DNA from 4 places in the Paenibacillus hubeiensis genome. Region 2 is predicted to be linked to each of the others. Evidence: predicted binding sites of a transcription regulator. Region 2 holds the regulator's gene; each other region holds the start of a gene.
What was found. The regulator Rex, encoded in region 2, represses fermentation and respiration genes when NADH is low (regulators of the CRP and FNR family bind a similar motif). The targets are predictions, from matches to a motif close to TTGTGAAATATTTCACAA.
Positions count from the first base shown of each region.

Region 1: the regulator Rex is predicted to act here: its motif matches at 4,602-4,619, upstream of RSX24_RS24135 (cytochrome ubiquinol oxidase subunit I).
Region 3: the regulator Rex is predicted to act here: its motif matches at 1,219-1,236, upstream of nirB (nitrite reductase large subunit NirB).
Region 4: the regulator Rex is predicted to act here: its motif matches at 5,229-5,246, upstream of lpdD (prenylated flavin chaperone LpdD).

Region 1 covers NZ_JAVYAE020000012.1:42,490-50,071, forward strand. Annotated here, with positions in the region: gene RSX24_RS24115 (ABC-F family ATP-binding cassette domain-containing protein) at 1-433, opposite strand, end outside; gene RSX24_RS24120 (MBL fold metallo-hydrolase) at 653-1,750, opposite strand; gene cydS (cytochrome bd oxidase small subunit CydS family protein) at 1,808-1,969, opposite strand; gene RSX24_RS24130 (cytochrome d ubiquinol oxidase subunit II) at 1,966-3,000, opposite strand; gene RSX24_RS24135 (cytochrome ubiquinol oxidase subunit I) at 2,997-4,343, opposite strand; gene RSX24_RS24140 (ATP-binding protein) at 4,696-7,542, opposite strand.
Region 2 covers NZ_JAVYAE020000004.1:124,345-131,926, forward strand. Annotated here, with positions in the region: gene RSX24_RS13815 (amidohydrolase) at 1-1,041, opposite strand, end outside; gene RSX24_RS13820 (redox-sensing transcriptional repressor Rex) at 1,028-1,735, opposite strand; gene dinG (ATP-dependent DNA helicase DinG) at 1,902-4,760, opposite strand; gene RSX24_RS13830 (tetratricopeptide repeat protein) at 4,923-5,555, opposite strand; gene panD (aspartate 1-decarboxylase) at 5,649-6,032, opposite strand; gene panC (pantoate--beta-alanine ligase) at 6,025-6,927, opposite strand; gene panB (3-methyl-2-oxobutanoate hydroxymethyltransferase) at 6,924-7,582, opposite strand, start outside.
Region 3 covers NZ_JAVYAE020000009.1:217,752-225,333, reverse strand. Annotated here, with positions in the region: gene nirB (nitrite reductase large subunit NirB) at 1-1,130, opposite strand, end outside; gene RSX24_RS21795 (metal-dependent hydrolase) at 1,462-2,172, shown strand; gene RSX24_RS21790 (hypothetical protein) at 2,295-2,420, opposite strand; gene RSX24_RS21785 (hypothetical protein) at 2,449-2,778, opposite strand; gene RSX24_RS21780 (M42 family metallopeptidase) at 2,935-4,008, opposite strand; gene spoVAC (stage V sporulation protein AC) at 4,553-5,059, shown strand; gene spoVAD (stage V sporulation protein AD) at 5,056-6,072, shown strand; gene spoVAE (stage V sporulation protein AE) at 6,076-6,426, shown strand; gene RSX24_RS21760 (AAA family ATPase) at 6,622-7,578, shown strand.
Region 4 covers NZ_JAVYAE020000002.1:181,188-188,769, forward strand. Annotated here, with positions in the region: gene RSX24_RS07525 (M20 family metallopeptidase) at 1-821, opposite strand, end outside; gene RSX24_RS07530 (ABC transporter substrate-binding protein/permease) at 1,056-2,471, shown strand; gene RSX24_RS07535 (amino acid ABC transporter ATP-binding protein) at 2,458-3,180, shown strand; cyclic di-AMP (ydaO/yuaA leader) riboswitch at 3,416-3,611, shown strand; gene RSX24_RS07540 (3D domain-containing protein) at 3,621-4,283, shown strand; gene RSX24_RS07545 (polysaccharide deacetylase family protein) at 4,346-5,161, opposite strand; gene lpdD (prenylated flavin chaperone LpdD) at 5,313-5,681, shown strand; gene RSX24_RS07555 (PspA/IM30 family protein) at 5,786-6,451, shown strand; gene RSX24_RS07560 (DUF350 domain-containing protein) at 6,555-6,956, shown strand; gene RSX24_RS07565 (DUF4178 domain-containing protein) at 6,981-7,487, shown strand; gene RSX24_RS07570 (DUF4247 domain-containing protein) at 7,499-7,582, shown strand, end outside.

The DNA of each region.
Region 1 (7,582 bases), on a different contig from region 2:
CAATGCCAAGGCCAATCAGGAGTGCAGCCGCATCCGGCTCGGCATCCCAGCCGTTCAATTCCGCGAATTCACCTTCCAGTTCACCCGCACGCAAGCCGTCTTCCTCAGTGAAGTCCGCTTTGGCGTAAAGCGCATCTTTTTCCTTCATGATGGAGTACAGACGGCTATGACCCATGATTACCGTTTCAAGAACCGGGTACTCATCGTATTCGAAGTGGTTTTGCTTCAATACGGCCATGCGCTCGCCTGGGGTGATGTGCACCTCTCCCTGGTTTGCTTCGATTTCGCCTGACAAAATTTTGAGGAACGTTGATTTGCCGGCCCCGTTGGCGCCGATCAGGCCATAGCAGTTGCCTGGCGTGAATTTGATGTTCACGTCTTCAAAAAGTGCACGTTTTCCGTAGCGGAGCGTGATGCCGCTTGTACTGATCATTAAGCATTACCATCCTTTTTATTTGTTAATCTGCATATTGCATGAATAGCAGCTCGTATACTTATGGATTCAATGACCCTAAGCCTATTCCGGCACCATATTATAACACAAAAAAACGGCTAATTCGAAGATTGGCCGCTTTTTTACGCATTAAATATTTGGCATGGGACTGTTTCCGGTTCAGATGAACCATAAATCCATGTTGATGTGGAAAGAAAATCAGGTTTGCTCCTCCTCGCCATGGCGAATGCGCAGCGTCTCGCCGTGACCGAGAACCTGAATGCGCTCGGCGGCGATGCCAAGGCGCTGCCGTTCGGCTTCCAGGCGATCCAGCGCCTCCCGCGGCGTATCGTCTGCCAGCCTGAACGTGCCGTAATGCATCGGCACCATCAGTTCGGAACCCGTTTCAACGAACCCCTGCAGCGCTTCTTCCGGCGTCACGTGCTGGGACGTCATGAACCATTCGGGTTCATAGGCCCCGATCGGCATAAGAGTGATGTCGATGTCGAAACGTTCTCCGATCGTTCGAAAACCGGGGAAATATCCGGTATCCCCGACGAAATAAACGGTGGGCGGAGATACGGAAAAGTGGTGGGCCGCTCCGCCTTCCGGTTTGCGAATGCCGCCTTTATTCCGGTGCTCTCTTGAACCCGATCCCGCTGACGTTCGAGGGCTCCCCTCATTCGAAGCTTTAGCAATCGCGCTTTCCGCTGCTGCAGGCGAAACCGTCGCAGCGCTCTCCAGAACATACCCGCCCCAATGGGAAGTATTCGTGTCGAACAACGTGCGGCGCGTCCAGTGCTGGGCAGGCACAAACGTAATTTTCACGCCGCCGACGGACAGATGCTCCCACCATTTCAGTTCGTGGCAGCGGTGAAACCCCTTGCGCACCATTTTTCTTTTGAGTCCGTCCGGCACGATCAGCAGCGTTTTGGCGGACACCAGTTTGCGCAAGGATGCCAAATGCAGGTGATCATAATGAGAATGGGAGATCAGCACCACATCCAGCGGCGGAATGTCCCGGATCGGAATGCCCGGAGGTCCAAGCCGACGCTGGAACCCCATCTTTTCGGCCCAAACCGGATCGGTGACGATGTTCAGACCGTTATATTGAATGAAAAAGGTGGAATGCCCCACCCACGTCACCGTTGTCTCTTCCCGGTTGGCATGCAGGAAATCCAGGTCAGGCGGGTGATGCGGCACCTTGAACGTATAATCCTTCGACTTTCTGCGCCGTTCCTCCCTCCACTGCCTGAATTCCTTCAACGTTTTGTCTGTGCTTACATTATCCAGATTGTTATAGCGGATTTTAGGCATGAAAGGACCTCCTCCCTTCACCTATTTTAACCCATATTTCGCCGAATTGAAAAAAGGCTAGTCCTTCGGATTGCCGCTTGCCGCCATATAGATGAACAAAAAAGCGATCGCTGCGACGATAATAAGCGGCGGAGCGTACATGATCGTGAACGTTTCGAAAAAACTTAATCCCGTTACGCCCGGAATGCCGGATACGCCTTCTGCATACATCGTATTCATCCTTTCTTTTTCCCCGCTCGGCCTCGTACATAATCGGCATCGAACAGGAACAATCTCATGATCAGCACCAGCGACGGAATCAGCACCAACAGCCCCAGACTGAACGCGGTAATCAGCGCGATTCCCATCGTGCGGTTCGTGAAGCTGTCGTAAATGTTAACGTACGGATACAGGATGTAGGGCAAATGCGAGCGGCCATACCCGTACCAGGCAAAAGCAAACTGCAGCATGACAGCTACGAAGCACCACCCCATGTACTTGCGTTTCCATACGAGTGATACCGCAATGACGAAGCAGACGAAGGAGGCAATAAACATCCATGAAATGCCCAGCATGTTCTGAAAATGCTGCGGGTTCTGCTTGTTGATTTGCAAAAACGCCAGAAAGCTGGCAAAGATGGTAGGCAGGCTCCATAGCAAGGCATATTCCCTCAATACTTCAAACGCTGTCTCATCTTCCGCTCTCTTGGCGTAGTAGGACAGGAACATGGCGGAAATATAAAGCACGCTCACCAATGCCAACAGCACGACAGACCATGTGTAAGGATTGGTCAAAAATTCGCCCCAGCTAAACAAAACCCTCTCTCCCGACTGCTCGATAATGCCCCCTTCGGAGATCGCCAAAATGGTGGAGAACACGGCGGGAATCAGCAGCCCTGTCGCCCCATACAAGGCCATGTATATCCGGCTGTTCTGGCCGTTGTTTCCATAGGTGTTATAGGCGTAATATACGCCGCGAATCGCAAGCAGCACGATGGCAAGCGAGCCGGGCACCAGCAGCGCAGTTCCATAGTAAAACGCGCTGTCCGGATAAAATCCGACCAATCCGACCACGAAAAAGATGAGAAAGACGTTCGTCACTTCCCACACCGGCGAGAGATAGCGCTGTATGATGTTGTGGATTTTATTCTCATGCCCGGAGAGCACACTGTAAAAGCTGAAGAACCCTGCGCCAAAATCGATCGACGCAACGATCAGGTATCCGAACAGAAACGTCCACAAAATCGCAATGCCCGCAATTTCAAAGCTCAATGCACGATCCCTCCCTCAAGCCCGAGCGACTCCAGCTCTTTCTCCGCTTCCTTGTTGCGAAACAGCTTGCTGAGGACACGGATGCAAGAGAAACAAAGGACCAGATACAGCAAAATGAACAGAACAAGCATCCAGCCTACGGAAGTGGACGTCGTGGCAGCCTCGGATACCTTCATGTATCCGCGCAAAATCCACGGTTGGCGTCCAACCTCCGCGAACATCCAGCCGAGCTCGATCGCAATCATCGCTAGCGGTCCCAGAAACACGATGCCCATGAGCAGCCAATTCGGATACGGTTTGCGTCCCGGAAGCCAGCGCCGAAACACGTACAGGACAGGAATCAGGAAAATGATCACTCCTGTCGTCACCTTCAAATCGAACATATAGTGAATCGACAGCGGCGGCCTCAGATCGGCCGGATACTCCTCAAGCCCCTTCACTTCGGTATCCGGCCGATTTCCGGCAAGGATGCTTAGCGCGTAGGGAATTTCAAGCGCATACTTGACTTCGTTGTTCTCGTCCAATATGCCTCCATATACGAGCGGCGCTTCTTTCATCGTTTTGAAATGCCATTCGGCCGCGGCCAGCTTCTCCGGTTGGTATTTGGCCAGAAATTTGCCGGAGGAATCCCCGAGCATAATAGTGCTGACGGCAAATACAAGTGCGCTGACGGTCGTCAGTTTCAATGCCTTTTTATAATAAACATGGCCCCTGCCCCGCAGCATGCTGAAAGCGGCGATGCCTGCAAGCAAACCCGCGCTGAGCGTATAGGAGGATGCAAGCACATGGGTTACCTTGGTTGGCGTAGCGGGATTCAGCATGGCCGCTATAGGATGAATGTCCTTCATGATGCCATCGATCAGGGTGAAGCCCTGCGGCTGGTTCATGAACGAATTGACGGTAGTGATAAAAATGGCCGATGCCGACGAACCGAGCGCAACCGGGATGAGCAGCAGCATGTGCGTGTATTTATTTTTGAAACGATCCCAGGTGTACAGGTATATGCCAAGGAATATCGCCTCTATGAAAAAGGCGAACGTCTCCATGAACAGCGGTAGGGCAATCGCCTGTCCCGCCACCCGCATGAACATGGGCCATAACAAGCTGAGCTGCAATCCAATCGAGGTGCCGGTTACTACGCCGACCGCTACGGTGATGACAAAGCCTCGCGCCCACCTGCGGGCAAGCAGGGTGTAGTGCACGTCGTTCTTGCGCAATCCGCGCCACTCCGCAAGAGCGATCATGAGCGGCACGCCAACGCCGATCGATGCAAAGATAATATGTACAAACAGGGTTAATCCGGTCAATATCCGGCTTAGCAGAACAGGGTCCAGCGTTGTCATCAGGGTGACACTCCTCACTGTTAGTCAATGATAGGTTCCGGGCATCGCCCTTCTTCCTTCGAACAACTAATAATTCATGATGCGAATGATGCTCTTCACCACGGCGTAAAGTACGACGACCGCGGCAACCAGACAAACGATCACAAGCGTTTTCTCTTCTTTGCGAAACATATCACGCCTCCTCCCTTTAACGGATGCGAATGTCGTTTACCTATACCGTTTGCAAAAGATTCCTTTTTTATCCGCTTTTATCCGCGAATGTGAAAACTGACACAAAGAAGCCTTAACCGCTACTTGAATGCGATGCATCCAGTAGGGTTAAGGCTTTATTATCCCGTCAGCCGTCAATTATTCATACGAGCGCCTCTTGTTTGGGAAGCCGGACCTTGAACGTGCTCCCCTTGCCTGGCGCAGACATCACCGTCAGCTTCCCATGGTGATCTTCCACGATTTTACGCGAAATATATAACCCCAGACCCGTTCCGCCAATCTGGCGATGGTCCGAATTGTCCACCCGGTAAAACTTCGTAAACAGCATGTCCTGCACCTCTTCGGCAATGCCGATGCCGTAATCCCTTACATCGATGCATAACCACTTCTTCTCTTCCCATAACGTAATATCGATGCGATCGGCACCAGGCGAGTATTTGACCGCATTGCCAACGAGGTTGTGCAGCACCTGTGCCATCCGGTTCTGATCGGCATAAGCGAAGAAGTCCCCGTTAAAGGCATGCACATATATGCGTTGTACTGATTTGATGTTCCACTGTTCGGCCACGCCCTCCACCAGTTCCAGCATAGGAACATAGGTCATGTGGTAGGTCAAGCTTCCGTTATCCAATCGTTGGATATCCAGCACGTCATCCAGCAAACTGCTGAGCCGGGCCCCCTCGGACGTAATTTTCCCTAAAAATTCAAGGCGCTGCGAGGCGGGAAGATCATACAGCATCATCAGTTCCACATACCCCATAATAGTGGCGACTGGCGTGCGAAGTTCATGTGAAACAACGCTGATCAGCTCGTGCTTCATGCGGTTAAGATGTTCTTCTTCCGTCCTGTCCCGGAACACCAGCAGGAAGCCATGGTTTCTGCCGGGTACGTCAATCTGTTTCATATATAGAGAAAAAACACTTTTGGACGCATTATCCAGAACAAATTCGGTTTCCGCAAAAGCCTGCTCGCCTTTCAGAAACGCGCGCGTCTGATCGAGCAGGTTGAAATTATCCGTGAGCACGGACCGCTCAATGGACAGGGCCAGATCTTCGATGGAGCGTCCAAGGAAATCCCCCAAACCAAACATCTCCTCAATGCGGCGATTGACGATCGTGATCGTTCCAGACCGGTCGGACATGACCAAGCCTTCGCGGACCGATTCAATGAACTGCTCGCTGATGTCGCGCTGTTCCTGAATGGCCTGTTTCTCGCGCACCAATTCGGCGTTCAGCTGTTCCAGCGCAAGCGCATCGCGCACGCGGTCCTCTTCAGCTCTTGTTCGCTCGGTAATATCCTTGATAAACAGATTGTATAATGACTCTTTGTTGCCTAAGCGAATCTCGACAATTTTGTATTCGATCGGAAAAACGGATCCGTCGCGCCTGATGCCGTAAATTTCCTCGATGTGGGTATGCCGCTTGCCTGTATTAAACTCGCGACGTTCAAGCTTTTGCTTGATTTCATCGCAAGTGGCTCCCTGAAACAGGGAAGGGGCATTTTTCTGATATACCACGTCTTCCCTTCGCAGCCCAAACATGCGCTCGGCCTCGGGATTGAACTCAATGATTTTTCCGCATGCATCGACAGCAATGATGCCCTCGATGGATGAATCTACGATGGCCCGCTTGATTTCTTCGCTGTTTCTCAGTTCCTTGGTACGCTCCCTTACACGGTCCTCCAGCGTTAACTTGTCCTGGCGAATCTGCTCGAACTGCTCAAGCAGCACGTCGGACATTTTGCGCAAGTTGCCGATCAAAATCTGGACTTCCGTTACATGGCTTATCGGCCATTTCATTTCCCCTTGTCGAATCAGCAGTCTGGAGAGTGCACTCGTCATAAGCGTAATCCGCTTCAATGGGCTTACGACTTTTTTGCTGATCGGCGCGGCAATGATCATGGATACCAAAATAATGACCAACAGGGATTGGATCGTGGTCAGATAGATTGATGCAATATGAGGATAAAACTTGGAAGGGCTTGACAGTACGATAAGACGATAGCCCTCGGCCGGCGCCTGCCATTTCTCATTGATGAAAACCGCCTGCCTCCAGTAATCCAAAATATCGCTGGATGCCACGGCATCCGAGAGTAACAAGGGGGCGCCCCCTGCCTGCAAAACGTGTTCCTGCTTCGCTGGCAATGCTGCACCAACCGGGTAAAGCTCGGAGGACGAACCCACCACACGATCGTCTGATCCCAAAATGATGATGCCGACATCCATAAATTCGCTATATTGCCTCAGGGTTGATTGCAATTGTCCCGAGGGAACCACTGGAACCCCCACTTTCTTGTCAATCAGATCGGTAGCATGTCTTAGGCTGGTCACAATGGCATCCCGAATTTGATCCAGCTGTCTGCGGCTATCCGCCGACAGCAGTACAAGTGAAACGGATACAACAAAGGCAACCACGTATTTAAACGCGATTCTGTGAAGAGGGATCGCGCCCGCACGCTTCATTGGATGCTCGCTGTGCGTAATCCAGAAGTCGACGACGATTCCCGCCAATAGCGCATTCACCATACCAACCAGAGCGGCATGCATATACGCAAATCTCAAATCATCCATTTCCATACCAAAGACAAAGTGGCCGAGACCGACAATCGGCAAAAACAATACTAGCCAAAACGTGGCGTTGGCCGTCATCATGCTGCCGTTTTTCCAACGCTTTTGCCACGCCAGCATCCAGATGAATTCCAAAGCATGGATTGCTGCACCGACCCAAATGCTGTAAGGCATGTCTAAGAGGAGACATTTTAAACCGAAAATGCCCACCAAAGCCATGCCGCCATACTTTCCGCCATGCAGGCGCAAGGCAACAAGCACTGCCGCACCGCCGAGCATCAATTGAACGCCGTAGAACATCGTGATGGCGTATACGCTGCCCAATGTACCCAGCACAACGAGCACCATCGTGGCGATCCAGGGAATGCGCAGCCGCGACAGCGTCCAATCCAGCACCGTTTTTCCAATTTTTGTACGAATCATAGGCAATGTTTGGCCCAACCTATCATTTTACGTCTATTTT
Region 2 (7,582 bases):
TCCGTATGCCGTTCCAAGCAGAAGCGCTTCGCCGGCCGGAACCGCAGTCGGATCACCGGACACGCCTTTATGAATCAATGCCGCCAGACGCATCTCTTCAAACATGTCCAAATTGTTATTGCTCGCCGGTCCGTCTGTTCCCAAAGAAACGGTCACGCCCGCTTTCAGCAGCTCAGGAACTCGCGCAATGCCGGAAGCCAGCTTCAGATTGCTGCCCGGATTATGAGATACTGCAACGTTATGGCGAGCCAAAATCTCGATTTCCTCATCGTTTAAATGCACGGCATGAGCCACGAGGCAAGGCCGCGAGAAAAAGCCAAGCTTCTCCAAGTGCGCTACAGGACGCAGACCGTAATCGGTCACGTTCTGTTCCACTTCGCGCAGCGTTTCGGACATATGGGTATGAAGCGGCAAATTCAGATCATGGGCAACCTGCACAAACTTTTCTATGTAATCCGGAGGGCACGTATAAGGCGCATGCGGAGACATTACGGCAGTAATCCGTCCATTTGCCTTCCCGTTCCAGTCGCGGGCAAACGCAGCCGCTTCGCCGAGCTTGTGCTTCTGTTCCTCTTCGGAGCAAAGACCGATGACGCCGCGAGCGAGCGCTGCACGAATGCCGGATTGCTCCACGACTTTGGCAACCTGATCCATGTGATCATACATGTCCAAAAAAGCCGTCGTTCCTCCTTTGAGCATCTCAAGCACCGACAAGGACGCCCCCCAATAAACGTCCTCAGACGTCATTTTCGCCTCCATCGGCCACATTTTCTCCTGCAGCCATACCTGCAGCGCCAGATCATCCCCGTGGCCTCTCAGCAGCGACATGGCGGCATGTCCGTGCGTATTGATCAAACCTGGCAGAAAGAGCAATCCTTTTCCGTCCACTTTCGGCAGGCTTTCATCTTCTGCCGGCAAGGATTCGCCGATATACTGAATTTTGTCGTCTTCCACCACCATGTATCCTTGAACCACGTTCCATTCCAAACCTTTGTTTACGGCGAATTTGCCGTTGTGTATAACCCATTTATTTGTCGTCATCCTGCTCGTCGTCCTTTCCATTTTCCAAATAATACGCAAGGCTTAGCAAATCCGTCGTAAAGTCCGCATTATGAATACGAACATGCGGCGGGGTTTTCAAGATGGTTGGCGCAAAATTCAGGATGGCTTCGATCCCGGATTCGATCAACCGGTCGGCCACATTCTGCGCTTCGGTATCGGGGACGGTGATGATGCCGATGCGAATATTAAGGTTTCTGACCGATTCCGTCAGCTCATTCATCGCTTGCACTTTCAAGCTGTTGATTTGGGTGCCGATCTTGGGTTCATACGCATCGAATACAGCCACGATTTTCATGTTGTCCTTCAAGTAAGCATTATAGTTGGACAAGGCATGACCCAGGTTACCGGCTCCTACCAACGCAACATTGATTTGCTGGTCGATCTTCAGGATATGGCGGATTTTCTCAATGAGATACGATACGTCATACCCGATGCCCTTGCGGCCAAAATCGCCGAAATAGGCCAAATCCTTGCGGATCTGGGCCGGATTGAGGTCCAGGCGCTGTCCCAGCTCCTGCGAAGAAACCGTCGTTACCTCACGTTGGTGCAATTCACTCAAATAACGCAGATATACCGGCAACCGCCTCACGACGGCTTCCGAAATTTTATCTGATTTCATGTTTTTTTTGCTCCTCCTTGCCAAAGCGCGATAAATAGATGAAAAGGGAGGCATCCCGCCGTGTACTCTAATTCGAATCATTTTAGAGGAAGGATGCCGCCTTATATTTGATGTACTTCTTTAACGTATCAACCCGCAGCCATGTAATCTCAACAAGTGTACCGCCTTTTGCAGGCGTTTCGCAACATTGCCGAAAAATGTTCTGTCGTTTCTACCTGAATTAGGTTTGTTCAACGTCTTGTTCGAGCCATTCGCTGATGCGCGGAACCATTTGCTCGGTCAGCATGTGTTCCATTTTTGGCCCAGGCAAGGAATATAAAAAGTATTTTCCGTAATATGATTCGATCACCCGCGTATCGTATACGATAACAACGCCGCGATCCTTGGCTGTGCGAACCAGCCTTCCGAATCCTTGCTTGAAACGAATGACCGCCTGAGGCACAGACAGCTTCATGAACGGGTTTTTTTTCTGCTGCTGCAATAATTCACTTTTGGCTTCCAGGAGCGGATGATTCGGCGGCTGGAACGGTAACCTGACAATAGCCAGACATGTCAATGCATCCCCAGGTATGTCCACGCCTTCCCAAAAACTGCTCGTCCCGAGAAGCACCGTCGCTTTGGCGTCTTGGAACCTGCGGGTGAGCTTGGACCGGCTGCCGCTGTCCACGCCCTGACCGAGCAAGGAGATTTCGTTTCCGGACAATGCTTCCTTAAGCGGGTCATACACTTGGCGCAGCATGCGGTAAGACGTAAACAGCACCATCATGCGCCCGCGCGTAGCGATGGCCGTCTCGGCCAACGATCGTACCAGCATGTCCACGAAATGCGCGTCCCCGATCGACCCTTTCACGCTCGGGAAATCGCGCGGTATCACCAGCAGCGCCTGATCGCGGTAGCGGAACGGAGACGGCAGCATCGCCGTGAGCAAACGATCATGCTCCGCGGCTTCCTGCAGGCCAAGCTGGTCAATCATGAATTGAAACGACTTATCCACGGACAGTGTGGCAGACGTAAGCACGACGCTTCTTTTTTTATCGAAAAACATTTCCTTCAGCTGCGCGCTCACGTCCACGGGAACGGCATACAATTGCAGCGATTTGCTGCGGAACTGGCCGCTTGCTTCCATCCAATACACCGTGGCAGCATCGTCCATTCGCATGAAGAAGCGCAGGTTTTCGCGCAGCGTGGAAAGGTCTTTGAACAAGCCCGTAATGTCCGTGATCAAGCTGTCCGACTGATAGTCGTCCTGATCCTCTTTCAGCTCGAGCATCAGCTTGTCTCCCTTGCGAATGAGATCGCCAAGCGTGACGTAAAGCTGATTCTCCTCGTTCTGCAATTCCTCCCACTTGGCCGGCTTCTGCGTGCTCTTCAAACGCAGGGAAAATTGTCCCGTCTCTCCCGGAGAAGCGTCGGTCCGTTCCGGCAGCAGGTTAAACAGCGCCTCGCTGAGCCGATCCCATATTTCTTTGGCTTCCAGCGCAATCGGGAACATCTGGTCAATGGCCGATCCCCATTCGACGGAACGTTCATGTCCCGACAGCTGAGAACGCAGCAGCGGAAGCTGTCCGTTGCGGCTGTCTTTGAACAAACGCGTTAACGTATGCACCAATGTGAAATATTTCATATGAAGTCCAAGATGTTTTCCTGCTACATCTTCCAAGTGATGGGCCTCGTCGATGACAAGGCTCTCGTAGGACGGCAGCAGCTGATGGCTGGCCTTTACGTCGGTAAACAGCTTCGAATGGTTCGTGATGACGATGTCCGATAAGCCTGCTTCATGCTTGGCCCGGTGATAATAACATTTGCGGAACCAAGGACAGGAGCGCCCCAGACAGGATTCCGATTCGCTCTGCACCGTCTCCCAGAAGTCCCCGCCGCGGCCGCTGAGATTCAGTTCCTCGTCGTCCCCGGTCTCGGTCTGGGTAAGCCAGACGATCATCTGCGCCGCGGTAAAATAATCTTCCTTCGGCGTCGAAAATTCGCGGCCGTTAATCTTGTGCTCGAATTTGCGCAGGCACAGGTAGTGTCCTCGTCCTTTAAATACCGCAGCTTTAAAAGGAAAAGGCACAACTTGGGTCAAAAGAGGAATATCCCGCTCCCGCAGCTGTTCCTGCAGGTTGATCGTATGCGTGCTGACCATTACCTTTTGTTCCTGCTTCACGCTCTCATAGATGGCTGGCAGCAGGTAACCGAGCGATTTCCCCGTGCCCGTTCCGGCTTCGATGAGCAGGTGTTTATCCTCGCTCAGGGCTTGCCGGACGCTGCTGAACATCTGGGTCTGCGCCTCGCGTTCTTCATAATGCTCCAGCGTATTCTGCAGGTTGCTCCGAACCTGCTCCATATATTGCTCAAAGCTGATGCCTGCCAGCGGATTACCGTCCTTCTCGTCGCGAGGCGCGCCGATTTCGGTCCAATCGCTTACATTGAGCGCGAGTTGGCGATAATAGGTATGTCCATCCAAATCTTGAATGGGCTCGGCTTCCTTTTCCATGCGCAGCCCGTCAAAAAACCACCCCAGATCGCTGTCCTCGGGGGCAAAAAGGTCGCTCAGGCGCTGGATCGTAATGAGCGGCAATTCACGCAGCTCGTCAAAACACTTTAACAGCACGTATGCCGTAGCCAATGCATCGCTATCCGCCTGGTGCGGACGATCATGTTGAAAGCCGAACTCGGACGAGACGTACCCGAGCTGGTACGAGCTCAGCGAGGGGAACGTGATTTTAAGAAAATCGATCGTATCCAGAATGCGGCCGGTGAACGGCAAATAACCGCAGCGGTCCAGCGCGTTCTGGAGAAAATGAAAGTCAAAGGCGACGTTGTGCCCGACCAGCACGACATCATCCAGCAGCGGCACCATTTCCATCATCATCTCTTCCAATGATGGCGCGTCCGCCACATCTTCGTCCGTGATTCCCGTTAACCCCGTAATGAACGGCGGGATCGGAACTTCCGGATTTACATACGAACTGTATATTTGAGAAATGCTGTAGTCATGATCTATTATGGCAAGCCCGACCTGAATAATCTCGCCGTCGGACTGTGTGCCGGTTGTTTCAAAATCCAAAACGGCAAATTTCATTGCAATTTACGGTCCCTTCATTTCAGTCTATGTTACAGCATAGCAAAAAAAAGGGCTTTTGAAAATTAACTGACAAAAAAGCGGTGTCCCATCCGCTATGCCAAAGGAGGGGACACCGTTTTTCGCTCGCCGGCCGGCACGCCCTGCGGGCTATGCCTTGCGTCAGCTGATTCCATATTGCATTGGTCCGCTGCTGCGCCTGCAGGCGTCCATATTGTACAGCGGTTCGGTCAAAGTCGGGTCATGCTGCAGGGCCTGCGCAAACAACATCTGTGCTGCCTTGGTGTTTGCCTGTTTGGCTTCGATGCAGCCAAGGGCATTACACACAAGACCTTTGAGCCTCGGGGACCCATTCAGATGCAGAATGCGCTGCAGGTGTTCTTGCGCATCGGCGTTCTGCTCGAGATGAATATGCGAAAGCCCCAAATAATAACGGGCCAGCGCGCTGTCGGGATAGTCATTCACCACACGGGAAAATTGCATGATCGCTTGCGGGTACATTTGCAGCTTAAAGTATCCTTGGCCACGACTGAAACATTCCAAATGCAATTCCGGAAGGGCCGTCACTGCTTCCTGTTCCGGTTCAAGCTTGGCCGCAGGCCTCATGTCCTGCTCGCGAACCTGGCTCATTTTCTCCTCGAACATCAGCCATTCGTCGATGACGCTATCACTCATCCGCTTGAGCAAATTCCACTTTTGCAGCAATTCCTGTTTTTTCAGGCCCTCGGCAGAAGGGTAGCGCTTGATAATCTCATCTAACATGTCATTCATTTCCGCGAAAACATGCTGGAACATCGTTGCATCCCCACCCTTGAAAAAATGGATTAGTGCAGTGACCTGTACTCATTTTTTGCAGGGGGGTCCCTTTTCATTCTCGTTCCCAGCCGATTACATCACCGTGGCGTGAACTTCCTTTTTAGACGTTTGTACAGGTCGGTTATGCTCGTCGACGAAGACAACCGTAGGCTGGTGAACGTTTGCTTCTTCCTGGGACATCATTGCATATGAAATGATAATGACCGTGTCGCCCGGCTGTACCAGGCGCGCCGCCGCACCGTTCAAACAGATTACGCCGCTGCCGCGCGGACCAGGAATCACATACGTTTCCAGGCGAGCGCCATTGTTATTGTTGACGATCTGTACCTTCTCATTCTCCATCAGATCTGACGTTTCCATTAAATCCTCATCGATGGTAATGCTGCCCACATAATTCAAATTGGCTTCCGTTACGGTCGCCCGATGGATTTTCGATTTCATGAGTGTTCTAAACATGAGATGGCACCTCCGTAGTTTGCAGCATGGTATTGTCGATCAGTCTGGTTTTGCCGAACTTTACGGCGAGCGCGATCAAGAGATCGTCCCTGCCATGGACTAGCGCCTCATCCGCAAGAGGTTCCAGACTTGGAAATGCCTGAATTTCGGCATAATCAATGACCGCTCTCGGTGAACGGCCGATTTCTTCACGCAAAATGCGGCGAATATCTCCGGCAGTAATGTCCTTTTTGGCACGAACGGCATCTTCGGCGGAACGCAGCGCCTTGGACAGAACCAAAGCCTCCTGCCGATCCTCTGCGCTCAAGTAAACATTGCGCGAACTCAGGGCCAACCCGTCGCTCTCACGCACGATCGGGCACGGTACAACGGTAACCGGCATATTGAGGTCATTGACCATTTGCTGGATAACCGCAACCTGCTGCGCATCCTTCATGCCGAAAAATGCACGCTCCGGCTGCACGATATGGAACAGTTTGGAGACCACCGTCGTAACTCCGTCAAAGTGACCCGGACGGGAAGCGCCGCACAGGCGCTCCGTCAAACGGGATACCGACACGGTCGTTTGCGTTGGGCGAGGATACATCTCATCCACCGAAGGGATGAACACCAGATCAACGCCTTGAGCTTGAGCCGTGTTCAGATCTCTTTCTTCGTCCCGCGGATAGCTGTCAAAATCTTCGTTGGGACCGAACTGAATCGGGTTGACGAAGATGCTCAGCACCACGATGTCGCTCTGGCCCCTGGCAGCCTGCATCAGGCTGGCGTGTCCCTCGTGCAGGTATCCCATCGTTGGAACCAGGCCTACGATAGGTTCTTTTCCTTCGGATAACACAGCTTTGCGCATCAAGCCGATCTCGCGTCTTAATTCCGCGATTGTACGAATAACCTTCATGCGTTGCTTCCCACCTTCTCTTTGCGATGTCCGTACAACTGCTCGACAACGCCGTCGGCAGCATTGAATACATGTTCTTCGGCAGGGAAGGAACGTTCTTTAACTTCCTTGACGTAAGCTCCGATGCTATTGCGAATAAGCGTTCCAACGTCTCCATAGGTTTTCACGAACCGCTTCGGCATATAAGGAGACGCGTATTGAACCACGTCATGGAATACAAGCACCTGGCCATCGCAGCCTCTGCCCGCACCGATGCCGATCGTCGGAATGGAAAGTTCCTGCGAAATCGCTCTCGCGACTTCTTCGGTGACAAGTTCCAGCACAATGCCGAAGGCGCCGGCCGCTTCCAACGCCTTTGCCTCATCCATCAGACGTTTCGCGTCCGCAGCATCCTTGCCTTGAATGCGATATCCGCCGATTTGGTTGACCGATTGCGGGGTCAAGCCGATATGACCGAGCACAGGCACACCGGCCTGAACGACGGCTCTAACCGTATCTGCGATTTCGAGTCCGCCCTCGAGCTTCACGGCATGAGCATGGCCTTCCTGCATCAGCCTGCGCACGCCCTTCAACGTCTCGTCCACGCTGCCGTGATACGTCATGAACGGCATGTCGGCCACGATAAACGTATGGGAGGCTCCGCGGACAACCGAGC
Region 3 (7,582 bases), on a different contig from region 2:
TCGGCTGAATCGGTGATGTCCCCGAACAGCACGGCCCCTACCATGATGTTGTCGCGCAGCAATATTTTTTTGTACGTGCGTTTCCAATCGTCTTTGTGCGAAATGATCGTATGTTCGGGACTGTCGAGGAATTCGCCTGTCGAGAACACGTCGACGCCCGAGATTTTCAGTTTCGTGGATACCACCGAGCCTTCATACGGAGCCGTTTCCACGCCGCAAATATGTTTCGCCAGAACCATGCCCTGTTCGAACAACGGGGCCACGAGGCCGTAACAGGTGCCGCGATGTTCGGTACACTCGCCGACAGAATAGACGTTTTCCATCGAGGTTTGCAAATAATCGTTGACCACGATCCCGCGGTTCACTTCGATGCCGCTCTCGCGGGCCACGCTTGTGTTTGGCTTGATGCCGACCGCCATCACGACGAAATCCGCATCCAGCACCGAATCGTCGGCGAAACGAAGGCCCTGCACGCGCTCGCCGCCGATCAACTCCTTCGTTTCCGCGCCCATTTTGAATTTGATCCCTTGTCGCTCCAGTTCCGCCTTCAGCATGGCTGCGGCTTGCGGATCAAGCTGACGCTCCATCAAGTCCTGCATCAAGTGCACCACGGTAACGTCCATGCCGAGCTGCACGAGACCTTTAGCCGCTTCGAGGCCGAGGAGTCCGCCGCCGATGACCGCCGCTTTTTTGTATTGCTTGGCCGCTTCGAGCATTTCGTTGCAATCCGCGATGTCCCGGAAACCGACGACGCCCTGTTTGTCATGTCCCGGAACCGGAAGGATAAACGAACTGGAGCCTGTTGCGATGATCACTTTGTCATAAGGAATTGTTGTGCCCGCGTCGGTTACGACTTCGCGTGTTTCCGCGTCAATCCGTGTAGCGGTTGTGCCTGTATGCAGTGTAATGCCGTAGTCAGCATACCAGTGCAGATCGTTCAGCACGATGTCGTCGATCGTTTTGCTGCCTTCCAGCACATAAGAAAGCATGATGCGATTGTAGTTGGGATAAGGTTCTGTTCCAATGACGGTAATGTCAAAGCGGGAGCTGAGTTTCAGAATTTGCTCCACCGTGCTGATTCCTGCCATGCCGTTTCCGATAATAACTAACTTTTCTCTATTCCCGTTCATGTGTATATGCCTCCTTGGATGTACACTGTGCGTTACCACGAATTTTAGTGGTCCATATTTGAATCATACATGACATAGCCGACATATTATGTGATATTTTTCACTAATAACGATAAAACGATCACTAATTTAAAAGTGTGACGGGGCTCACGAAAACGAAAATTTATTATTTGTGTTTTTCATGTATGAATGGGATATACGCGCTACTACCACAAAATGGAGGATCAAGGCAAATGATAAATGCGAACTATTGTTCTTATTTGGCTTTCATTGTATGATAAAAGACGGACCGTCCCTGTTCCCTATTTTTGCGAAAGGATGTTATGGCATCATGATGGGAAGATCCCACCTCATTATCGGGACAGGCGTTTCTCTTTCTGTCCTTCAATTTGCGGGCGTGCCTGTAACCGTTCCTGCCGTTGCCGCGGCGTTAATCGGTTCGCTGCTGCCGGACATCGACGAACCGAATTCCTTGCTGGTGTCCAAGGCGCTGCCAAACGGCTTGCTTCGGCTGCTGCAAACGATTTTGCTTCCTGCGGCCGTGTTCGTTTATTTTGTCGTTCCGGCCAAACCGTGGAATTTGCTGCTTGCCGCGCTGATCGCGCTCGTTTCGTTTTTGCCGTCCAGGTCGCTGCGCAAGGTGTTGATGTTTGCGATCGGGCTTGGCCTTGTATTTTATGGCCATTCGCTTGCACCCTGGAACTTGATCGGGGGAAGCTTGCTCATGCTCTGCACCACGCTCACGCATCGGGGACTTACGCATACGCTGTATGGAACCGCCGTATGGACGGGGCTGTTGTATGCGACAACCCAGCAGCAGCAGGGGGATGCCATCTGGCTGGCCGGAGGTTCGGCTTATGCCATGCATCTTCTTGCCGATTCGCTGACGAATCGCGGCATCAAGCCGTTGCCGCCATTGAAGTGGCGGATCCGCGCCAACTTGATGAGCACCGGATCAAGGCATGGGGCCGTGGTTGAAAACGTATGTATCGTGTTGACGCTGATTTTGGCCTGGATCGCCTTTTCGCCGATGTTTTTATGAATGGCCGGCCAGGCAACCGCAAATGACGTTCGAACCAAAAATGCCAGTTCCGATGATGCGGGACTGGCGTTTTTTTAACTATGCGCAGCCATAGAGCAAATCCGCTTCGCATGTTGAATGGTTTAGCCGCTGGTGGGTGCACCGGACAGAGTTTCGATGTCCGTTGATCCGAACACGAACAGCATAATAAGAATGAAAGCAATCAGCAATTCGGCAAAGCCGACGCCATCGAAAGCGGATGATTCCACAACAATCCCTCACCTTCCGCATCCTGCATCAGGAATTCATTCGCTGCTGGAAAACCTGAATGATGTCATTGATGGTCATATCTCCATTCTGATCCAGAAAATCCTTCAATTGATCCGCATTGCTCGGTTGAAAATCCTTCAACGTTTTATATCGTCCCGTCAAGGTAACCAGCAAGGTTGCTCCCCGGAATAGCGTAACGGCGTCAACTCTTAATTTGCCGCTAACAAGCAAAGCCGCGACGATGAAAGCCAGTTTTTTGCTTGAAAGGCTTCCGTTCAGCAGATCGTTGGCCACGTTCGTTTTATTTGAATTTTTATTGGATGATCTGGTTGTTTTCCCTTTCCTTCCGGTTGCCATCACGGATCACCTGCTGTTTTCTCGGTTTGGAACTTGCTTATGTATTCTATCTTATGAAATCTTCGGATGAAAGGTTCTCGACCTGAAAAGAAATAGGGGCTGACCCTCGTCATTTTCATGACCTACGGGACAGCCCCAATCTGTTATTACGATCGCTCAGGCGTTATCAATAATGGTATTCAGCGTGGTCCGGTCCAGACCTTTGACCAGCTTCACGAGCAGCTCTTTCGCCGCATCGTAATCATCCGTATGGATAATGGAAGAAGACGTATGGATGTAGCGCGCGCAAATGCCGATGACCGTAGAAGGCACTCCGATGCCGCTCAGATGAACCTGTCCGGCGTCCGTGCCGCCCGGAGAGATGAAATACTGCATTTTGATCTGATTCGTGGAAGCTGTATCCTGCACGTATTCCACAATGCCGCGGTGGGTGAACATGGTCGGGTCGAAGATTCGCAGCAGGGCGCCTTGGCCGATATGTCCGAACGATTGTTTGTCGCCGGTCATGTCATTGGCTGCACTGCAATCGAGTGCAAAGAAAATGTCAGGCTGAATGAGGCTCGCTGCCGTACGAGCACCGCGTAGACCCAGTTCTTCCTGAACGGTTGCGCCGCTGTAGAGCGTGTTCGGCAGCTGCTCCTTGTGCAGTTCCTCCAAAAGTTCCAGCGCCAAGCCAACCCCGTAACGGTTATCCCAAGCTTTCGCCATGATTTTTTTCGGATTGGCGAGCGGTGTGAACTCGCAGATCGGCACGATCTGCATGCCTGGATGGATGCCCCATGATTCGGCTTCTTCCCGGTTATCCGCTCCGATGTCCAGATACATGTGGTTCAGATCGACGGGTTTGCTGCGTTGGGATTCGTCCAGCAAATGGGTAGGTGTCGATCCGACTACGCCTGTAATCCGGCGATCGGGCGTAATGATCTGCAATCGCTGCGACAGCACGGCCTGGCTCCACCATCCGCCGAGTGGACGGAACTTGATCATGCCGGTCTCCGTAATGCCTGTCGTCATAAAGCCCACTTCGTCAAAATGACCGGCTACCATGACTTTCGGTCCGGTTTCTTCCCCGCGAAGCACGCCGAAGAGACTTCCCAATCGGTCTTGAACGAATTCTTGCGTGTAGGCCGACATTTGGTCTTTCATCCAAGCGCGCAGTTCGCGTTCAAAGCCCGAAACGGACGGAAATTCGGTCAATGTGCGAAACATGTCCAGCGTTTTTTGATTCATGCATAACCAACTCCTCTGTTTGTATGTAAGGTAAACGAAGTCGCGGCAGAACGGCTGCCGGACGGATGACTTTCCGGAAAAGGAAAGACAAATTAACCACTGGTCACATCATAGTATGAACGTTGTTATCCCAAATGTCCATGTTTGCGTCATGTATAGGAAAGGTGGAATAACCCACAGCCGCGCAGAAGGTCTGCAAATCTCCGCACATGCCCCTGTCTGGCAGCATGGTTTGTGAATATGCATAACTGGAACGGAATCGGACCCCTTGAAGGAGATGGAGACAACGATGAAGCCGGATTACCAGAGAAAAGAAGAGATCATCATCATCGTACTGTTTATGCTGCTCGTGATCGTCCTGATTTATTTGTGACGCTAGAGTATTGAAACCTCCGACATCCGGTTGCGGGCTTGAGCTGATTTGGAAATAAATGCCTCGATTTGCCGGATACATAACCTTGGGAGCAATAACAAACAATGTAGAGAGGAATTGACTCCAACATGCTGTGAGCAGCGTGATTCCATTTCGAAGGAGGTCTTCACCTTGCCAACTCAAACGAAGGGATTCGGCAGTGGGAAAAAAGCATCGTCCATATCCATCAGCGAGCAGGAGTACAAGAAGGTTGCCAAAAAACATGAACCGGCACGGCCGATCTGGGGCAATTGCGTTAAGGCCTTTTTTGTGGGCGGCACGATCTGCCTGATCGGACAAGCGATCCAACAGGCTTTTATGGCAGGCTTTGACATGACGGCCAAGCAAGCGTCAAGTCCTACCGTGGCGGTCATGATTTTGATCTCGGTCATTTTGACGTGCTTGGGCGTATACGACAAAATCGCCCAATGGGCCGGAGCGGGAACGGCCGTGCCTGTAACCGGGTTCGCCAACTCCATGTGTTCCGCCGCGCTTGAGCATCGGGCGGAGGGCCTTGTCCTCGGCGTCGGTGCGAACATGTTCAAGCTGGCCGGCTCGGTCATCGTCTTTGGCGTCGTCGCCGCGTTTATTATCGGCGTCGTGTATGCCTTTCTCGGATTCGGGGGTGGGCATTTATGAAAAGGGTCGGCCGTCAGACCTGGCAGTTCGACAGCCGTCCCCGTCTCATCGGCCGAGCGACGGTCGTAGGGCCGGACGAGGGGCAGGGACCGCTCGCTTCCGATTTCGACTATGTATACGACTCGCTTGAAATGGGCGAGAAGACGTGGGAGAAAGCGGAGCGCAAACTGCTGGAAAAAGCGACTCAACTGGCGCTGATCAATGCCAATATCACCAAGGAGGAGCTTCATTTCTTCGTTGGCGGTGACCTGATGAACCAGATCATTAGCAGCTCCTTTTCCGCAAGGCAGCTGGGAGCGCCTTATTTGGGCGTGTTCGGGGCGTGCTCCACATCGATGGAAACGCTGGCGCTGGCCTCCATGATCGTCGATTCCGGAGCCGGAGATTACGTGTTGGCCGGTACGGTGAGCCACAATTGCACGGTGGAGAAGCAGTTCCGCTATCCGACGGAATACGGCTCGCAGAAGCCGCCGTATGCCCAATATACCGTTACCGGTTCAGGCTGCGGCGTCGTGGCTCGTACCGGAGAAGGCCCTGCCGTTACAAGGGCAACGATCGGAAGAGTCATGGACATGGGCATTAAGGATCCGTTCAACATGGGCGCTGCGATGGCTCCCGCAGCAGCCGACACCATCGTCTCCCACTTCCGGGATACCCAGCTTGACCCCAGTTATTACGACCTGATCGTCACCGGCGATCTGGCTTCCGTGGGACTGCCGATCACAAAGGAATTGCTTCAGAAGGAAGGTATCTCTATGGAGCAGACGACGTTCAACGATTGCGGTTTGATGATCTATGATCGGGACAAGCAGCCCCAAGTCGTTGCAGGAGGCAGCGGCTGCGGTTGTTCGGCGACTGTAACGTATGGCCACATATTGAACCGAATGCAGGAAGGCGAACTGAAGCGGGTGCTCGTCGTTGCTACAGGGGCTTTGCTGTCCCCGCTATCGTACCAACAGGGTGAAAGCATTCCATGCATCGCGCATGCGGTCGCCATTGAAAAGGAGGATTAAACGATGCAGTTTTTGTGGGCTTTTATCATCGGGGGCCTCATCTGCGTGATTGGGCAAATTTTGATGGACGGCGTCAAGCTGACCCCTGCGCATACGATGAGTACGTTGGTCGTGGCTGGTGCGTTGGCTGATGCGTTCGGATGGTACGATCCGCTTGTCAAGTTCGCTGGCGCGGGGGCATCCATTCCGATTACGAGCTTTGGCAACTCGTTGGTTCATGGGGCGCTGACCGAATTGGAACGCGATGGATGGCTCGGTGTCATTACGGGCATCTTTGACGTGACCGCGGCGGGCATTTCCTCGGCGATTATTTTTTCCTTTCTGGCGGCATTGGTCGTCCGTCCCAAAGGATAATCGCCGGGCGTTCAGCGGCAAAAAGCAAAATGGCAATGGCCCGGTAATCTCCGGGCTTTTTTGTCGTAAATGGACAAACTTTGCGGCAGAGGCGGCCGCTGGAAACAAATTGCGATTTCCTTCGAGTGTACTCAGGACCTACAATCATGTACAATAAAAGGAAATCTGTTTGCTTTTTTAGGAGGTTTAGACCAAATGCCTGTGCGCAAAGAATCGATCCAAATCATTTCGGCAGTCCGTTCCAATCTGGAATCGTGCATTATGGGGAAATCCTTTGAAATCCAGCTTTTGCTCACAGCATTGCTTGCAGGTGGACACGTGTTGATCGAAGACGTACCCGGAACCGGCAAGACGCAGCTGATCAAGGCCTTATCCAAATCGATGCGCGGCGAATACCGCCGCATTCAATGTAATCCTGATATATTGCCAAGCGACATTACTGGAGTATCGGTATTCCATCCGCGCGACGAGCGCTTTTATTTCCGTCCGGGCCCTGTCATGACCAACATTCTGCTCGCGGACGAAATCAACAGGGCGACCACCAAAACCCAATCCGCTCTGCTGGAAGTCATGGAGGAGCGCAGCGTGACCGTGGACGGCGATACGTACGATTTGCCACATCCGTTCATGCTTTGCGCCACGCAAAATCCCATCGACTTTGAAGGGACGTATACGCTTCCCGAGGCGCAGCTGGACCGTTTTATGCTGAAGATCAGTCTGGGTTATCCGGACAAGGATATTGAAAAAACGCTGCTGAAGCAGCACCAGTCGGGACAGCCCGTCGACCGGCTCGAGTCGGTGACCAACATGGAACAGATCTCGGTGATCCAGCAGGAAATCAAGGATGTGTTCCTTGGCGAGCCGGTCATGGAATATCTGCTCGACATCGTTCGCAGCACGCGCTCCCACCCGTCGGTATTGCTGGGTGCCAGCCCGCGGGCAGCCATCTCGTTTATGATGGCCGTGAAAGCTTTCGCGTTTTTGCAGGAACGCGATTACGTGCTTCCGGACGACGTGAAAACGATGGCTCCTTACGCTCTGGCCCATCGAATCGTGCTCCGTCCGGAAGCAAGGCTGGACAGCATGAGTTCAGGAGCCGCGCTTGCTTCCATCCTGCATCAGGTCCGCGTGCCTGTCACGATGGGGCAATAAAATC
Region 4 (7,582 bases), on a different contig from region 2:
TTTGAAGTCACCAGTTTGCACCCGGTTTGCAGGGCGGCTCCTTCCGCGATCTGAATGACCCGCTGCGTAAGCACGTTCAGCTCTTTGCGTGTCGACGCGCGGACATAGAACTGGGCGGAAGCATAATCGGGAATGATATTGGCCGCTTGTCCGCCGCTGTTAATGATGCCGTGAATCCGAACGCTGCTTTTGACTTGTTGCCGGAATGCATTGATGCCGTTAAAGGTTTGAATGACCGCATCCAGCGCATTAATGCCTTCATGAGGCGTAGCTGCGGCATGCGAAGCTTTGCCGTGAAACTCAAACTGAACGGCATCGATGGCCAGCGAGCTTCCCGACTTTTCGTAAGCGTAAAACGGATGGGCCATAAGAGCCACATCGCAATCATCGAACAGGCCGGCTTCCGCCATCGGAACTTTGGCTCCCCGCGTTTCCTCCGCAGGTGTGCCGAAAACTTTAAGCGTTCCTCCCACTTCATCTAATATGGACTTGAGCCCAACGGCAGCACCCAAGCTCATCATGCAGATCAAGTGATGGCCGCATGCGTGACCGATCTCGGGCAAAGCATCATATTCGCACAGCAGGGCAATGGTCGGACCGGATTTGGCAGCCGAGTACGTGCCGATAAATGCCGTCTCCAGACCGAGAACGGGAGCTTCAACGGCAAAGCCGTGATATGTTAGCTCCTCCTTCAAACGTGCGGATGCGAGATATTCCTCATTTCCTAATTCCGGATTGGCCCCGATATATGATGAAATGTCCTTGAAACGGGAAGCATATTGATCAATAACCGCTAAAATTTGTGTTTGGATGGGTGTCATGGTGGTGTACTCCTTCTGCAAAAATAAAAACGATTTCTTGATTATAGCATGCTTCTCCATTTTTTTCAGGGCGTTGTCATGCGTTGTAAATATGAAAATGCATTGCATATTCATACATTGTCCTTTATAATGACTCAGGCATCCTATGAGAAATAAGCATGTGAATAAAGTAAGGGGAGAACAGGTTTGAAATTAATAAGTCGTTACACCATGATGCTTATGGCCTTTGTGGTCATGCTGACAATGGCTGTTCCAACGGCCATGGCCGCGGGCACGACGGGCATTTCAGAGGGCAAAAAGCTGGTGCTCGGCACAAGTGCCGATTTCGCGCCGTACGAATTTCATAAAGTGATTGACGGCAAGGACCAAATTGTCGGTTTCGATATCGCGATCGCCAAAGCGATTGCAGCCGACATGGGTGCAGAACTTGTCATAGAGGATATGGGCTTTGACGGACTTCTGCCCGCATTGCAGAGCGGTCGCGTCGACATGGTCATCTCGGGCATGACCCCGACCGATGAACGCAGAAGAAGCATCGACTTCTCGGAAACCTACTACAAATCGAAGCAAGTCATCGTCGTACGCGCTGAGGACAAGGACAAGTTCCCGACGATGGCCGAGCTGGAGAACCAGAAGATCGGCGTGCAGAAAGGCTCTATTCAAGAAGAGATCGGTCAGAAGATTGCCGGTGCTAAGCTGACTGCGTTGGACAAGATTTCCGATATTGTGCTGCAATTGGAGACCAATCGTATCGACGCAGCCATTCTGGAGGACACCGTTGCCGTCGGATACCTGGATGACAACATCGTGCTTGCGCCTGCAGTGCCGGACGAAGAAGAAGCAGAGGCCGCCATCGGTATCCGCAAAGGAAACACGGAACTGCTGAATGCCGTAAACGCAACGCTTGCCCGACTGAAAAGCGAAAACAAAATCCCTCAGATGGTTACCGAAGCGAGCCAAATGATGGCGGGAAAAGAAACCAAAACACCGAATATTCTGGAAGTGTTCTGGCAATACAAAAGCTTTTATGCAACAGGTGTGGGCTATACCTTGCTGTTGTCTGCGCTTGGCGTCATTTTCGGTGTCATCATCGGTCTGATCATCTGTTGGTTCCGTCTCCATGACGCAGCCATCCTGCGCTGGATCGGTACGGCATACGTCGAATTGATCCGTGGAACCCCGATGCTGGTCCAGTTGATGATCATTTATTACGGCCTGGCTTTGACCTTTAGCATTAACTTCTCGCCGCTTCAGGCAGGGATTATTACGTTGTCCATCAACAGCGGTGCTTACTTGGCGGAAATCTTCCGCGCAGGTATTCAAGGCGTGGACCGCGGACAGATGGAAGCGGCTCGGTCTTTGGGGATGGGCAAAGCTGCAGCGATGCGCTTTATTGTCCTGCCGCAGGCCTTCAAAGCGGTCCTTCCGGCGATCGGTAACGAGTTCGTTACCATTATCAAGGAATCGTCCATCATTTCGGTGATCGGTATGGTCGATATCATGTATCAGGCCAGCGTGGTCAAAAACATTACGTATCAGGGCTTGAATCCATTCCTGATCGCCGCAGCCATTTACTTCGTGCTGACATTCATTTTGTCCAAGCTGTTGGGACGACTGGAAAGGAAGTTGAGTGCAAGTGATCGACGTTAAACAACTGCATAAATCTTACGGAAAAAACGAAGTGCTGAAAGGCATCGACGTAACGATCGGAAAAGGAGAAGTCGTGGTGGTCATCGGACCTTCGGGCTCGGGGAAAAGTACGTTTTTGCGCTGCTTGAACCTGCTGGAGCAACCGACTTCAGGTGAAATCAATTTTGAAGGGGTATCCATCACCGACCCTAAACACAACATTAACGCAACCCGTGAAAAAATGGGCATGGTCTTCCAGCATTTTAATCTGTTTCCGCACAAAACGGTGCTGCAGAACGTGACAATCGCCCCGATCAAGGTGAAGAAACAATCCGTCCAGGAAGCAACCAAGATTGCGGAGGATTTGCTGAGAACGGTGGGCCTTTACGACAAAAAGAATGCTTATCCAAGCCAATTGTCAGGCGGACAGAAGCAGCGTATCGCCATTGCCCGGGCGCTCGCCATGCAGCCGCACGTTATGCTGTTCGATGAGCCGACCTCCGCGCTTGATCCGGAAATGGTCGGCGAGGTGCTGGATGTCATGAAACGTCTTGCCGAAGGCGGCATGACCATGGTCATCGTAACCCATGAGATGGGCTTTGCCCGCGAAGTTGGGGATCGCATTTTGTTCATGGACGGCGGAGTGATCGTAGAAGACGGAACGCCTTCAGAAGTGTTCGGTGCACCCAAACATGCACGTACCCGCGATTTTTTGGCAAAGGTTCTTTAGCCGATCATTGGAGTATCAAGATAAACCATGCCTGCTGTTTAAGGAGGCATGGTTTTTTGCTTGGATTGGTGCGCTATGGATTGAAAAAGTAACTTTTCTGTTACCATCTATGCGGGAACGAGCGACCATTCGAAACCCCGGATTCCCATGAAACAATGGACATACGCTGAATTACAAGGGGAAGCGACCGCAGATTGGTAACAATTACTAGGCACCATGGTTACAATATTGTGATATATTAGTCGTGCCGAAACTTTCTTAACGGAAGGTGCGGGGGAAGTAATGATGCAGTAGAGGGGCAGTCGCATCCTTGCAGCTGCTTGGGGTGAATTAGGGCGTACATAAGCAATACGTGTAAATCTATACCTATAGGGTGGTCTCCTCCATCCGAATCCGACAACTAACTTCGCAGGCATAATAAGGGAGGTAGACTTAATTCGATGAAACGCATCGTCAAAACTGCAACAGCCATGTTAGCAGCAGCCGTATTGATCCAGGCTGTCCCGGCTCACGCTGATTCCGTCCATGTGGCCAAAGAAGGAGATACCTTTTATACGCTTTCCAAGAAATACAACATTGCTCTCGACACGTTGATGAAGGCAAATACGGGCATCTCCGCGTACAATATCTATGACGGGGTGAAAATCAACATTCCGGGCAAAACAAGCACCGCATCCGCTGCAGCTTCAACATCGAAAGTTCAGGCCAATGCAGTAACTGCTGCCAGTCTGGACGTAAACAATGAAGACAAAGTCGTAGAGGCGTGGGGCAAGACGTTTGATTACAGCAAGACATTGAACGTTGTCGCTACAGGGTATTCGGCGGACCCTTCCGAGAACGGGAAGTGGGGATCTGTTGATTATTTCGGCAACGACCTTGAGCTCGGTACCATCGCGGTAGATCCTAAGATCATCCCGCTCGGAACCAAAGTGTTGGTGACTGGACACAGCCATCCGGGATTGCCTAAACAGGCTTTTGTGGCTACGGCGCGTGATACGGGTTCTGCCATCAAAGGAAACCGCATTGATATTTTCATCCCCGGAAGCAAACAATCCGTAAGTTCATTCGGGTTTCAGGACGTGAAACTCTTTATTTTGAAATAAATCGACGATGGTGTTCGTTCAATCACGAAGCGTGAGTGAAGCGAACACCTTTTTGCATCCAGTCATTTTACGGTTTTTCTGTTTTTGGGCATTTGCAGCATTTCATCTAAAGTGACCAATTTGTATCCTCTTTTTTGCAGCTCCGTGATCACCTCCGGCAATGCCTCTACCGTCCCGCTGAGATTGGTCCCGACGCCGCCACCGGCATGTTGAAGAATAATGGAGCCGGGTTTGACGGCAGATAATATGTTTTCTTTGACCTTTTCTTTGGGGATGCCCTTCCAATCCAATGAATCCACGTTCCAGTTTACGATGCTGTAGTGGTTCCTTGCTGCCCATTTGAGCTGCTCTTCATTAATATCCCCGTACGGAGGACGAATCATTTTTGGAGTATATCCTGTCAGTCTCTGTATGATTTCCCCGGTTCGCAAAATCTGTTTGCGGAATGCGCTCATGGACAATTTGCTAAATTGGGGGTGATTGTAACTGTGATTGCCGACGACATGCCCTTCTTTCACGATGCGTTTGACCAGGTCAGGATGTTTCTCAGCACGGTTGCCTACGATGAAAAAAGTAGCCCGTACATGATGTTCTTTTAAAACATCCAACACTTGAGGCGTGAATCGAGGATCAGGCACATCGTCAAAAGTTAAAGCGACCCGTTTGGTCGACGGACCGTTGGTCTTGAAAGTATCTGCATATTTTCGCCGAAGCTGTCCCAATGTCAGCTGTTCTTCCTCCGATGAATGGATGGTTTCCTTGGACTCCCTTTCAGGAACCGAATGATTTCCCATTGCCTCAGCAGGCCGCAAAGGAGAGAAACTAACGCACAGCAGTATGCAGACGATCCCAATGGCCACGTTGAGGCGAACACGCATGACAGCAGCCTCCTTTCAAGAATGCGTTCTTTTTTGGTATTCCCGGGATCGCAATGGTTTATGCGGGATGTGAAGTGTTTCATTGTCTTTGCGACGAATGAGGCTCATAATTCCAGCAAATACATAAAACATGAAGGTTGGGTGGACGCAGATGAATGAGTTCGATTTGAAAACGATGAAGCTTCAAGCAATTCAAACCGGGGATGACCGCGTATTATTGGTGACAGGAGGAAAAGCGCATATCGGTGCAGTCGCCACATATTATCCGGATGGGGAACGCATTAACGGTTCGGTCATGCACATTCCGGGGCATAAGGAACAGGAACTGTGCGAGCGCCTTGCCCGTAAAGCGGCGCAGCATCTCAGAACGACCGTAACCGTCATTATGGGCATTCATTACAATGGCATTACGCGCATGCAAATCGACGAAATTGTGCAGACTGCGGAAAGGCTGCTTGATGAACATTTAAACCCGTCCGAACATACGAATGGTTTGGTGAACGATGCCGTTCAATCCTAAAACGGCAGTTCACAAATTTTTGATTGAAAATTGAAACGGACAGACGATTGCGACGTATGTATAATTATATACAGGGTTGTATTATCGACTAGGAGGAAAATTAAATGTCCATTTTCAAACGATTGCGTGATTTAACGATGTCAAACATTAACGCTATTATCGACAAGGCAGAAGATCCAATCAAAATGACGGACCAATATATCCGGGACATGCAAGAGGATCTGGAGGATGCGGAGAAAGCCGTTGCAGCCCAGATCGCCATCGAGAAAAAATTCAAACAGCTTTATGAAGAACAGGAAGCGCTCGTAAAAAAACGCGAGGAACAAGCTCATACCGCTGCACGCGCCCAGAACGTAGACCTGGCCCGGCGGGCGCTTGAAGAGAAAAAAGCCGCTGAAGAAAAAATGGCCGAATACAAAGTCAGCTACGACCAGAACAAGGCGGCAGCCGACAATCTGCGCGGCAAACTGGATGAGATGCGCAAACAGCTGACACAGATGAAAAACAAACGCGAAACCCTCGTTGCTCGTTACAACGCAGCCAAGGCGCAAACCGAAATCAACAAGGCTCTTAACGGGTTCAGTTCCGATACGGCGAGCGCCGGCATGAAGCGCATGGAAGAAAAAATGCTGCAAATGGAAGCTCAAGCCGAAGCCAGCAATGAAATGTCATCCAAAGGCAAATCGCTCGATGAGGAGTTCGAAAAACTGGGCAAAGATCAAGCGGTTGAAGATGAACTTGCCGCTTTATTGAAACAGTACGAAAAATAAGATTCGAACGATCGAGAGTGTGTGTACCCATCTGGCGGAGAAGAAACATGGTTTCTTCTTCGCTTTTAAATGTGGGTTATGTTGAACTTTGGAGGCTGTGTAAATGGATTTGAACATTTTGGCGATGTTGGTCTGGACGCTTTCAGGCTCAGTGCTGCTCTTTATATTGATGTTCGTGGATTCCTTGTTTACAAAATATAAGGATTTTGCCGAAGTGAAGGCCGGAAACATGGCTGTGACGACGCGAATGGTCATGAAGCTGTTTGCGCAGGGCTACGTGCTTGCCACTTCGATTTCGACGGCAGGACATCTGGGTGAAGCCTTGCTTGTATCGGTTGTTTCGTTTGTTATTTTACTTATATTGGAAAGTGTGGTTCATTTCATTATTCGAAAATGGGCAGCACTTGACTTGGATACAGGCATCCAGCAAGGAAAAACAGGGTACGGCCTGTTTTCAGGTGCCCTGCATATCGTGGGCGCACTGATTATTGCGGCTTGCCTATAAGATTGAAGAACGGGAGTAATTCGCATGAGCGTATGGAAACGAATTAAAGGAATTATGGCCAAACCGGAACCACCCAAGGCAGAGAAAACGATGCTTCAGCTTGCGCCAGGCGATATTTGCGAAGTGTCGCTAGTCACGTATGAAGTGGTGGGTAGAGTGCATCATCGGTCCCGAAATGCGGTTGTGCTAACCTTGAAGGACGGCACGTCCGTTCGCTATTTGCATATCGAAGAGCGCGAAACGACACGCTATGCTTTGTATCAACCGATTGATGGCCGACTTGATGCACCGGATGAGGTGCCGACGCTGCTGGATTTGGATGGCCGTGCCTACCACTTGGAAGATGAATACGGAGGAATGGTTACGACAGCGGGCAAAACGCCATACGGGCAAGCAGGCGAGCAGCTTGTATGGCAGTATCAGTCGGATGATCATCTGCTTCTACGCGTGGAGTGGCAAGACAGAAGGTTTGCTCTGTACGAGGGCGAGTCCGTCATTCCCGCAGACATTAAAGTGATTCGTTCGAGCTAGGAGAGGTGCAAATGAAAAAGCGCACGGCGTATGGATTGAAATTAATGCTTGTGCTCAGCCTTCTGATGTCTTTGCTGTCCGCGTGCGGAGCACCT